Regions from separate parts of the Streptomyces decoyicus genome, predicted to be linked through region 2. Evidence: riboswitches for the same ligand, from Rfam matches in the RefSeq annotation. Region 2 holds a riboswitch; each other region holds the start of a gene.
What was found. A riboswitch is a leader RNA that binds a small molecule or an ion and turns the genes downstream of it on or off. The one in region 2 is predicted to bind cobalamin.
Positions count from the first base shown of each region.

Region 1: another riboswitch for cobalamin. It lies ahead of cobN (cobaltochelatase subunit CobN); the one in region 2 lies ahead of metE (5-methyltetrahydropteroyltriglutamate--homocysteine S-methyltransferase).
Region 3: another riboswitch for cobalamin. It lies ahead of nicT (Nickel transporter NicT); the one in region 2 lies ahead of metE (5-methyltetrahydropteroyltriglutamate--homocysteine S-methyltransferase).

Region 1 is NZ_CP082301.1:4,197,652-4,201,585, forward strand. Features, by position in the region: gene cobN (cobaltochelatase subunit CobN) at 1-1,420, opposite strand, end outside; cobalamin riboswitch at 1,455-1,615, opposite strand; gene cobG (precorrin-3B synthase) at 1,752-3,110, shown strand; gene K7C20_RS18420 (precorrin-8X methylmutase) at 3,287-3,919, shown strand; gene K7C20_RS18425 (precorrin-2 C(20)-methyltransferase) at 3,922-3,934, shown strand, end outside.
Region 2 is NZ_CP082301.1:6,633,866-6,637,799, reverse strand. Features, by position in the region: gene K7C20_RS29030 (aldo/keto reductase) at 52-1,110, opposite strand; cobalamin riboswitch at 1,274-1,461, shown strand; gene metE (5-methyltetrahydropteroyltriglutamate--homocysteine S-methyltransferase) at 1,631-3,934, shown strand, end outside.
Region 3 is NZ_CP082301.1:2,587,269-2,591,202, forward strand. Features, by position in the region: gene K7C20_RS11320 (nucleoside/nucleotide kinase family protein) at 1-65, shown strand, start outside; gene K7C20_RS11325 (hypothetical protein) at 22-447, opposite strand; gene K7C20_RS11330 (MarR family winged helix-turn-helix transcriptional regulator) at 566-1,216, shown strand; gene K7C20_RS11335 (alpha/beta fold hydrolase) at 1,213-2,061, shown strand; cobalamin riboswitch at 2,137-2,386, shown strand; gene nicT (Nickel transporter NicT) at 2,385-3,563, shown strand; gene K7C20_RS11345 (VOC family protein) at 3,647-3,934, opposite strand, start outside.

The DNA of each region.
Region 1 (3,934 bases), 2.4 Mb from region 2:
GGATGAGGATCAGGAGGTTGCCGCGGCGCAGAGCGGCCAGCACGATGTCGCCGTCGGGGTTGCGGCTGCGGTCGACGAACATCTCGCCGGGCGGCGGCCCCCAGTGCTCCTCGACGGAGTCCCGGAGCTCCTGCGGGAGCGTGGCGTACCAGCGCTTGTAGTCGGCGGCCGGGATACGCACGGGGTTGCGGGCGAGCTGCTCCTCGGTGAGCCACTCCTGGTCGTGGCCGCCGGCCTCGATGAGGGCGTAGATCAGCTCGTCGCCGTCGCCGGACACGAGGCCGGGAACCTCTTCGGTGCCGAAGTCGTAGCCGTCGGCCTGGAGGCGGCGCAGCAGGGCGACGGCACTGGCCGGGGTGTCCAGGCCGACCGCGTTGCCGATCCGGGAGTGCTTGGTCGGGTACGCGGACAGCACCAGCGCGAGGCGCTTCTCGGTGGCCGGGATATGACGCAGCCGGGCGTGCCGGACGGCGATGCCGGCGACCCGGGCGGCGCGCTCGGGGTCGGCGACGTACATCGGCAGACCGTCCTCGTCGACCTCCTTGAAGGAGAACGGGACGGTGATCAGCCGGCCGTCGAACTCGGGGACGGCGATCTGCGAGGCGGCGTCCAGCGGCGACAGCCCCTCGTCGTTCTCCTCCCAGGCGCTGCGCGGCCCGGTCAGGCACAGGGCCTGGAGGATCGGTACGTCGAGGGCGGCCAGCGCACCCGCGTCCCAGGACTCGTCGTCGCCGCCGGCGGAGGCCTCGGCGGGCTTGGTGCCGCCCGCGGCGAGGACGGTGGTGACCAGGGCGTCGGCGGCCCGCAGCTCCTCGATCAGCTCCGGCTCGGGGGCGCGGAGGGAGGCGACGAACAGGGGCCGGGCGCGGCCGCCCGCCGCCTCGATCTGCTCGCACAGGGTCCGTACGAAGCCGGTGTTGCCGCTCATGTGGTGGGCGCGGTAGTAGAGCACGGCGACCAGCGGGCCGGTCTCGTTGCGGGCCTCCCACTCCAGCGGGCCCCAGGACGGGGCCGGGGCCGGCGGGTCGAAACCGTGGCCGGTCAGCAGCACCGTGTCGGAGAGGAATCGGGCGAGCTGGTCGAGGTTGGCGGGCCCGCCGTGCGCGAGGTAGGCGTGCGCCTCGGCCGCGATGCCGACCGGGACCGTCGACTGCTCCATGAGCTGGGCGTCGGGGGCCTGTTCACCGGTGAGCACGACGACCGGCCGGTGCTGGTCCTCGGCGAGCAGCACCTCCAGGCCCTCCTCCCAGGCACGGATGCCACCGAGGAGGCGTACGACGACGAGGTCACAGCCTTCCAGCAGCGCGGGCAGCTCGGCGACATCGAGCCGGGCGGGGTTGGCGAGCCGGTACGGCACGGGACCCGTGGCCGCGCGGGCGCTGAGCAGGTCGGTGTCGGAGGTCGACAGCAGCAGAAGCATGCGAGCGCAGGCCTTCCTCGGGGTGTCCGCGCCCCGGGTGGTCGTAAGGACGGCGGGAGTTCCTGGCTCGCCCGGCAGTTTCCGGGTTCACAGTGGCGGGACCGCGCCGGATTCTCACCGGGCTTCCTCCCTAGGGCCGTAGGACCCTGCGCCGTCGCTGGCGTCGGTGGGCCAGCCGACCCACCGACCTGCATAGTAAGGGCTGTGGACGGCCGAGGTAAGCGGGCCTCCGGGCAGGCCGGACCAGGACGGGGGCGCGCACGCCGCGGGCCGGGCGCCTGGCCGGATCCGGCCCGGATCGGCGCCCGCCCCCGTGGGTATGCTCGCGGCCATGCCGCCCTCCCCCTCGACACGGCCCCAGGCCGCCGCACCGCCTCTGCGCGACCGCGGTGACGCCTGCCCGGGAGCGCTGCGGCTGCACCGGGCCGCCGACGGCCACCTCGCCCGAATCCGGCTCCCGGCCGGAGATTTGACGGTGCGTCAGGCAGCCGTCCTGGCCGACGCCGCGGACCTGCTCGGTGACGGCCATCTCTCCCTCACCTCCCGCGGCAACGTCGAACTCCGCGGCCTTGCGGAGGGCTGCGGCGGCCGGCTCGCCGCTCTGCTGCGCGACGCCGGCCTGCTGCCCTCCGAGCGCCACGAACGCATCCGCAACATCCTCGCTTCCCCGCTGGCCGGACTGGACCGCCACACCCCTTCTGACGTGCGACGGTGGGCCCGTGAGCTGGACGCGCTGCTCTGTGCGAGCGAGTCCGCGACCGCCCTCTCGGGCCGTTTCCTGTTCGTCCTGGACGACGGGCGGGGCGATGTGGCCGCGCTCGGCGGAGATGTGAGCTTGCTCGCAGAACCGGCCGGGGGCCGGACCGGACCGGCGGGCGGCGCCCTGCTGCGGGTCGGCGACGGTCCGGCGGCGCTGCGGATCGCCGGACCGGACGTACCGCGCGCCGCGCTCGCCGCCGCCGAGGCCTTCCTGACCGCCGCCGCGGCGAGCGGCAGCGGAGCCTGGCGGGTCCGCGAACTCCCCGACGGACACGGCCTGACGGCCCGGGAGGTGGCAAAGACGCTGCGGTCGGCGGGCATCGGGGCCGCGTACGTGGCCGCGGCTCCCGCCCCCGGCGCCCGCACCTCCCCGCCGTACGCGGACTCCGCCGCCCCCGGCGTCATCGAGGGCCCCGACGACGACCGTGCGCTCTCGGTCCTGGCGCCGCTCGGCAGGCTGTCGGTGGCCCAATGGCGGCTGCTGACCACGATCGCCGCCGGCGACGGCTCCGGGGCGCTGCGCCTCACCCCGTGGCGCGGCATCGTCCTGCCCGGACTGCCGGCCGCCGCGGCACCCCGCCGGCTGGCGGAGCTCACCACCGCCGGACTGATCACCGACCCGGCCTCTCCCTGGCACCGGCTCGGCGCCTGTACGGGCCGCCCCGGCTGCGCCAAGTCCCTCACCGACGTACGCGCCGACGCGACGGCCGCGCTCGCCGCCGGTGCGGCCGTCCCGGGCGGGCGGCCCCCCGGCCCGGCCCCCGAGGGCCTCCCCGTCTACTGGTCCGGCTGCGCACGCCGCTGCGGTCACCCGCACGGCACCTGGATCGACGTGCTGGCCACGGCGGAGGGCTACCGGGTAGCACTGGTGGGGCCGGACACCGCACCGACCGCCCCACGCACCGCGGCGCCCCCGCCCACGGCCCCATGAACCACAGCAACGCCAAAGCCCCATGCCCCGCCCCATAACCACCCGAGCCATGCGAACCGCCCGAGCCATGCGAACCACCTGAATTACCCGATCCACCCGATTCACGTGAACCACCCGGTCCACCTGAACCACCCGAACCACCGAGCCCTCCCGCACCCGACACCCCCGAGGCCAGAGTGACCGCGTTCGACTACGAGAAGGACGGTGCGGCGATCTACCGCCAGTCCTTCGCCACCATCCGCACCGAGGCGGATCTCGCCGGGCTGCCCGCCGACGTCAGCCAGGTAGCGGTCCGGATGATCCACGCCTGCGGCATGGTCGACCTGGTACGCGATCTGGCCTTCACCCCCGACGTGGTGGCAGCCGCCCGCAAGGCGCTGCACGCCGGTGCGCCGATCCTCTGCGACGCCAACATGGTCGCCAGCGGCGTCACCCGTAAGCGGCTGCCGGCGAACAACGACGTGCTGTGCACGCTCGCCGACCCCGCCGTCCCCGACCTGGCCGCCCGAATGGGGACCACCCGCAGCGCCGCGGCCCTGGAGCTGTGGCGGGACCGTATGGAAGGCGCCGTGGTCGCGTTCGGCAACGCCCCCACCGCCCTCTTCCGGTTCCTCGAAATGATCGAGGAGGGCGCGCCCCGCCCGGCCGCCGTGATCGGCATACCCGTCGGCTTCATCGGCGCCGCGGAGTCCAAGGACGCGCTGATCGCCCACCCGTCGAAGCTGGACCACATCGTGGTGCGCGGCCGTCGTGGCGGCAGCGCCATGGCCGCGGCCGCGATCAACGCCATGGCAAGCGAGGAAGAGTAAGCGTGAGCGAGCAGC
Region 2 (3,934 bases):
CAGGCCGCCTGGGCGGCGACGCCGCACCGTACGCGGTGGGGGCCGTGCGGGTCAGCGGATCTCGCTCGTCGTACGGCGGTACGTGGAGCGCCGGTCCTCGATCTCGGACCAGCGGTCGCCGTAGACGTTCTCGGTGATGCCCGGCTCCCGCAGGAAGTCGTGCGGGAAGCCCAGCGGCACCGCGCTGCACCGGTCGAGCCGCGCCAGCGCGTCGGCGTCCAGCGCGACATCGACGGCGGCCAGGTTGTCGAGGAGCTGGCTCTCCTTGGTGGCGGCGATGATCGGGATGATGTTGCCGGGCCGGCTGCGCAGCCACGCCAGCGCCACCTGCGCCGGGCTCCAGCCGCCCTGCTCGGCGATCTCCAGCACCGCGGTGACGGTCTCCTCGGCGTGGTGGTCGCGCCGGTCGTCCTCGCCGACGACATCCAGCCGGCCCGTCTCACCGCGGCGGTACTTGCCGGTGAGCCGGCCGGCCGCGAGCGGCGCCCAGGCCAGCACGGCCAGGTCGAAGGCGCGGGCCTGGGGCAGCAGTTCGCGCTCCGGGGTCCGCTCCAGCAGGTTGTAGCGCAGCTGCGAGCCCGCGAACGCGGTCCAGCCGCGCAGCTCGGCCAGGGTGTTCGCCTGCGCGATCTCCCAGGCCGGCCAGTCCGAGACGCCGACGTAGAGCACCTTCCCCGACCGGACCACGTCGTCGAGCGCCCGCATCACCTCCTCCACGGGCGTGAAGTTGTCCCGGGCGTGCACCCACAGCACATCGAGGTGGTCGGTGCGCAGCCGGTCCAGGCTCGCCTCCACCGAACGGACGAGGTTCTTGCGGTGGCTGCCCGCCGCGTTCACATCGCCCTTGCGGGTCGCGCAGGTGTACTTGGTCGCCAGGACGAAGCTGTCCCGGCGGCCTTCGAGCAGCTCCCCCAGGATCCGTTCCGAGGCCCCGTCCGTGTAGTTGTTGGCGGTGTCGATGAAGTTGCCGCCCGCGTCCGCATACGCGTCCAGGATCCGGCCGCTGGTGTCCTTGTCCGCGCCCCAGCCCCAGTCCTCGCCGATGGTCATGGTGCCCAGGCTCAGCTCGCTGACCCGCAGACCGGTCCTGCCGAACAGTGTGTAGCGCACGTGGTTCCCTTCGATCGGCGCAGCTCTCCGGTGGTGCGCTCACGCTAGGAGCTGGAGCGCGCTCCAGCGCAAGACGCGGCCCGGCGGCGGCGTCCGGTTCCGGCCGAGGCCGGGGCACGGTCCGGGCGGGACGTCGACGGCATGCCCTAGGGTGGCCGGAGCAACTGGTTCGCCCTGCCCGCCAGGCAGGCGCGTCGCAAGAGGGAACCCGGTGGAAATCCGGGACTGCCCCGCAGCGGTGAGTGGGAACGACCGCCGTCATACGCACTGGGCCCGGCCGGGTCTGGGAAGCGACGGCCAGTAGATGTCCGCCTTCGGCGGACGTGCCCGCGAGTCCGAAGACCTGCCAGTGCCCCCGCGCGACCGGTGCGCGGGGAGATCTCGGTGACCTCGAGGGCGGGTCGGCGGACATCAGACGGGCATGACGGCGGCAATGCGCCGGGGCCCGTCCGGTTTGCCGTCCCTTCGCGTCCTCGACCCTCCCGCGGTCCATGGAGACATACTCGCGAAGGAGAGTTCCGTGACCAGCACGTCCGCAGCCGCGGCAGCACGCGCCACCGTGCACGGCTATCCCCGTCAGGGGCAGCACCGTGAACTGAAGAAGGCCATCGAGGGCTACTGGAAGGGCCGCGTCGGCGCCGACGCCCTCCGCAGCACCGCCGCCGAGCTGCGCCGCGGCAATTGGCAACAGCTCGCCGAGACCGGTGTCCACGAGGTGCCGACCGGCGACTTCTCGTACTACGACCACCTCCTGGACACCAGCGTGATGGTCGGCGCGATCCCGGCCCGGCACCGCGCCGCGGTGGCCGCCGACCCCCTGGACGGCTACTTCGCGATGGCCCGCGGCACCCAGGACGTGGCGCCGCTGGAGATGACCAAGTGGTTCGACACCAACTACCACTACCTGGTGCCGGAGTTGGGTCCCGACACGGTCTTCGCCGCGGACTCCACCAAGCAGGTCGCCGAGCTGACGGAAGCACTCGGTCTCGGCCTCACCGCACGCCCGGTCCTCGTCGGGCCGGTGACCTATCTTCTGCTGGCCAAGCCCGCGCCCGGTGTCGCGGCCGGTTTCGACCCGCTGACGCTGCTCGACCGGCTGCTGCCCGTCTACGCCGAGGTGCTCGCCGAGCTGCGGGCGGCCGGCGCCGACTGGGCGCAGCTGGACGAACCGGCGCTGGTGCAGGACCGCTCCCCCGCCGTGCTGAACGCCGCGGCCCGCGCCTACCGCGATCTCGGCACGCTCGGCGACCGCCCGCGGCTGCTGGTCGCCTCGTACTTCGACCGGCTGGGCGAGGCGCTGCCCGTGCTGGCCAAGGCGCCCGTCGACGGACTGGCGCTGGACTTCACCGGTGCCGCGGCAGGCAACCTCGGTGATCTGGCGGCGGTCGGCGGGCTGCCCGGCAAGCGGCTGGTGGCCGGTGTCGTCAACGGCCGCAATGTGTGGATCAACGACTTCGAGAAGTCGCTGGCCACACTGGGGACGCTCCTCGGCCTGGCCGACCGGGTCGACGTCTCGTCCTCGTGCTCGCTGCTGCACGTCCCGCTGGACGCCGCCGCCGAGCGGGACATCGACCCGCAGATCGCCCGCTGGCTGGCCTTCGCCCGGCAGAAGACCACGGAGGTCGTGACGCTGGCACGCGGTCTGACCCAGGGCACCGGCTCCATCGCGGCCGAACTCGCCGCCAACCGCGCGGACTTGTCCTCCCGGGCGGGTTCGGCGCTCACCCATGACCCGGTGGTGCGCGCCCGTGCCGCGGCCGTCACCGACGCCGACGGCCGCCGTTCGCAGCCGTACGCCGAGCGGGCCGCCGCCCAGCGCGCGCACCTCGGGCTGCCACTGCTGCCGACCACCACCATCGGCTCGTTCCCGCAGACCGCCGAACTGCGCACCGCCCGCGCCGACCTGCGGGCCGGGCGGATCGACACCGCGGGGTACGAGGAGCGCATCTCGGCCGAGATCCGCGAGGTGCTGGCCTTCCAGGAGAACGCCGGTATCGATGTGCTGGTGCACGGCGAGCCCGAGCGCAACGACATGGTGCAGTACTTCGCCGAGCAGCTGACCGGCTACCTCGCCACCCGGCACGGCTGGGTGCAGTCCTACGGCACCCGCTACGTCCGCCCGCCGATCCTGGCCGGGGACATCTCCCGCCCCGAACCGATGACGGTCCGCTGGACGACGTACGCCCAGTCGCTCACCGACCGGCCGGTCAAGGGCATGCTCACCGGTCCGGTCACCATGCTCGCCTGGTCCTTCGTCCGCGACGACCAGCCGCTCGGTGACACCGCCCGGCAGGTGGCGCTCGCCCTGCGTGACGAGGTGAACGACCTGGAAGCGGCCGGGAGTTCGGTGATCCAGGTCGATGAGCCCGCGCTGCGCGAGACGCTGCCGCTGCGCACCGCCGGCCACGCGGAGTACCTGGCCTGGGCCACCGAGGCGTTCCGCCTCACCACCAGCGGGGTCCGCCCGGACACCCAGATCCACACCCATATGTGCTACGCGGAGTTCGGCGACATCCTTCAGGCCATCGACGACCTCGACGCCGATGTCATCAGCCTGGAGGCGGCCCGCTCCCATATGCAGGTCGCCGGGGAGCTCGCCACGGCCGGCTATCCGCGCGAGGTGGGCCCCGGTGTCTATGACATCCACTCACCGCGCGTACCGGGCGTGGACGAGGCAACGGCACTGTTGCGCAAGGGGCTCGGTGCCATCCCTGCCGAACGGCTGTGGGTCAACCCCGACTGCGGTCTGAAGACCCGCGGCTGGCCCGAGGTGCGCGCCGCCCTGGAGAACCTGGTCGCCGCGGCCCGCGAGATCCGCGGCGGT
Region 3 (3,934 bases), 4.0 Mb from region 2:
GCGACCGGGCCGACCTCGTCATCACCTTCGCACCCGAAGAGGCCCCGCCTCCACCGAGCGCATAACCCCGCGCCCCCGCCGCTGTCGGCCGGCGAGCAGCCCGGCCGCCGACAGCGCGCCCCATCCCACGGACACCGCGACCGCCTTCAGCTTGCGGTCGCGGCCCGGCAGCGTCGCGCCGAGCAGTACGGCGTCCCCGAAGTCCGCCGCCATCCGCACATACGCGGCGGTGCGCAGCGCCTGGCCTTCCGGAGCCAGCGCCAGCGCCAGCCCGCTCACCGCATCCCGCCAGGCCAGCGGACGCAGCGAGGTCCGGGTCGCCGGCTCGGTCCGCCCCTCGGCGTCGACCAGCCCCGAGGGCCGCGCCAGCAGATCGGGCACCACCCCCACCGCCACCCCGTACACGGCCGTGGCCACCCCGACCGCACGCAACAGACCGACCTTCATGGGCCGTCCACCTTTCTCGTCCACCGGCCGCGCAGGCCCCGTCATGCCCGCCGCCTCATCAACTCCTTTCCGCGGCAACCCTCTTCCCAAACGACATCAGCGATGTCATCATGACATCATGAGTGTCACTGAGGGGGAGGTCGAGAAGGATGCCGAGGGGGATGCCGTGAGTGTCGTCGCGAGCGATGCGGGGCGGGCCGGCGGCGGGGATCCGACGCCCGCCGAAGACCTGCTGTACGGCGTCATCCGACGCCTGTGGCCACTGCACCGCACGGTCGTCCGCGCGGTGGAACACGAGCTGGCGGGCACGGGCATGACGGCCGGCGAACACGCCCTGCTGGACGTGCTGCGCAGCGAAGGCCCGCAGACCGTCCCGCAGTTGGCGCGCGCCATGGGGCTCGACCGGCAGCCGGTGCAGCGCTGGGTGAATCACGCCGCTGAACTGGGCCTGGTCGTGACGGCCCCGAACCCCGCACACCGCCGCTCCTCCCTGATCCGGCTCACCACCGAAGGCACGGCGGCGATAGGCGGCATCCAGGCGTTCGAGGCGTCGGAGCTGCGGCAGCGACTGGCCGATCTGCCCGCCGGGGACGTTCGTACCGCACTCCATGTACTGGACCGGCTCGGCGAGGAATTCCGGCACCTGGCGAACGGCCCACGCAAGGCGCCGGAGGAAAGCGACAGTCACGGCAGTCGCGGCAATAGCGACGACAATGGCATCACGCCCGCTTCACCGCATCAGGCACACAAAGGACGGCCCGCAAGATGACCCGAGGAATCACCGCCTGGTCCGAGATCGACAACGGCATCGTGCCGATCGACGACGGCGAGCTGTTCTATGAGACGGCCGGCTCGGGCCCCGCGGTGGTGCTGCTCCACGGCGGCATGCTCGACCAGCACATGTGGGACGAGCAGTTCGCCTGGCTGGTGAACTCCGGCCTGCGCGCGATCCGTTACGACTTCCGCGGCCACGGCCTCTCCTCCACCGTGACCGGGGACTACGCCAACCACGACGACCTGTGCGCCCTGCTCGACGCGCTCGATGTCCCCGGCGCCGTCCTCGTCGGCCTCTCCCACGGTGCGCGGGTCGCGCTCGACACCGCCATAGCCCACCCGGACCGGGTGACGGCCCTCGCGCTCGCCTCCCCCGGGATCAGCGGCCGCGCCTTCTCCGACCCCTTCATCCTGGAGCACATCAAGGCGCAGGTGGCGGCGATCGGCGCCCCCGACGGTGCGGAACGCTATGTCGAGCACTTCCTGCGGATGTGGGTGGACGGACCGCATCGCGAACCGTCCGCGGTGCACCCGGGATTCCGTGAGCGGATGCGTGCCTCCGCCGAGGCCAATGTGGAGGTGCATGCCGATGGAGTGGGCGCCGGTATGCCCCTCGAGGTCGGCGCCGCCGACCGCCTCGGCGAGATCCGGGTGCCGACGGTCGTGTTCGACGGTGACCTCGACAGCAGCGACATCTCCGCCAACGCCCATGCGATAGCGCTGACCGTCCCCGGCGCCCGAAGAGTCCGGATACCGGGCGCGGCCCACATGGTCAATCTGGAGAACACCGCGCTCTTCGACCACGAACTCCATGCCTTCCTCTCGGCCCTGGAGTACTGACGCCCCGCGACCACCACTCCCCTTCCGCCCACGGCCCGGCCCGGCCCCGCGAACCTCGCACCTCCCGGGCGGCAGTTAGAGTGACCGGGCCGTGGTGTTCGGGAAGACCGGTGACGGACCTTGTGGTCCCAGTCCGGAGCGGCCCTCGCCACTGTGATCGGGGAGTCTTCACCCCTTCCACCGGCGCACGGCGCGCCTGTGGCGCCACTGACCGCAGCCCGCGGCCGGGAAGGCGGGGGGGCGGACGCATACACCCTCCCCCAAGCTCTCAAGGAGCAGGGTGGTACCCGCAAGCCAGGAGACCGGCCACGGCATCTCACGAACTGATCCACGAGGTGCTGGAGCGTGACCGCCGGATGGCCCTGTCCACCGATACCCGCAACACCCCTGCCTCCGCCGCTTTCCGCTGGCGCCGGCAGGACACCGTCCGCACCGCGGGCCTGATGGCCGTCATAGCCGGTCTGCACGTCGTCGCCTTCGGCGTGCTCTTCCTGCTCGTGGTCCCCCATCACTACGCCGTGGGCAGCCAGGTCTTCGGTGTGGGACTCGGCATCACCGCCTACACCCTCGGCATGCGGCACGCCTTCGATGCCGACCACATCGCCGCGATCGACAACACCACCCGCAAGCTGATGGCCGACGGAAAGCGGCCGGTGTCGGTCGGCTTCTGGTTCGCCCTCGGCCACTCCAGTGTCGTCGTCGCGATGGCGGCCCTGGTGGCGGGCGGCGCCCAGCTCGCGGGCACTCTGCTCAACGACGAATCCCGTACGCACCAGATCCTGGGCACCATCGGCACCACGATCTCGGGGACGTTCCTCTACCTCATCGCCGCCCTGAACCTCATCGCGCTGGCCGGGGTCTGGCGGGTCTTCCGCGGTATGCGCAACGGCCACTACGACGAGGCCGAGCTGGAACAGCGCCTCGACGCACGCGGCTTCATGAACCGCTTCCTGGGGCGCTTCACCCGCTCGATCTCCCGTCCGGGCCAGATGTTCCCGCTCGGTTTCCTCTTCGGGCTCGGCTTCGACACCGCGACCGAGGTGACCCTGATGGTGATGGCGGGCAGCGGCGCCGCGGCCGGCCTGCCCTGGTACGCCGTGCTGTGTCTGCCGCTGCTCTTCGCCGCCGGGATGAGCCTGTTCGACACCCTCGACGGCACCTTCATGAACTTCGCCTACCAGTGGGCGTTCTCCAACCCGGTGCGCAAGGTCTACTACAACCTCACCATCACCGGACTGTCGATCGCCGTCGCCTTCTTCATCGGCACGATCGAGCTGGTGACCGTGCTGCACGACAAGCTCGCCCTCAACGACCCGCTCACCGGCTGGATTTCCGGCCTCGACCTCGACAATGTCGGCTTCCTCATCGTCGGCCTGTTCGTGGTGGTGTGGGCCGCGGCGCTGGCGTACTGGCGACTGGCCGGCGTCGAGAAGCGCTGGGCGGAGCGAACGGAGCCGACGACACAGGCGGAGCCGGCGGAACAGGCCGCACCGGGCTCCTGAGGCGCTAGGGGGAGACGCCCCCTAGCCCCGGCAGCCCCGTACGCAGCCGCCGCCCGTACCGCCGCCGGGGCGCGGCTGTCCGCTCACGTGGCCGAACCGGCCGCCGCCCCCGTCATCAGATCCGGCCCCCAGCGCTCCAGCGCAGCCGCCAGGTCGAGGGGCAGCAGCCGGTCCGGCTGGTCCGGGCCCGGCCAGTCCTCCCGCGGGACCCGCCACATCACCTCGAACTCGTTGCCGTCCGGGTCCTTGGCGTACAGCGACTTGGCGACGAGGTGATCACTCGACCCCACCAGTGCGCCCCGCTCGACGAGCCGCGCATGTGCCGCGACGAGTTCGCCGAGCGTGCCGATCTCCCAGGCCAGGTGGTAGAG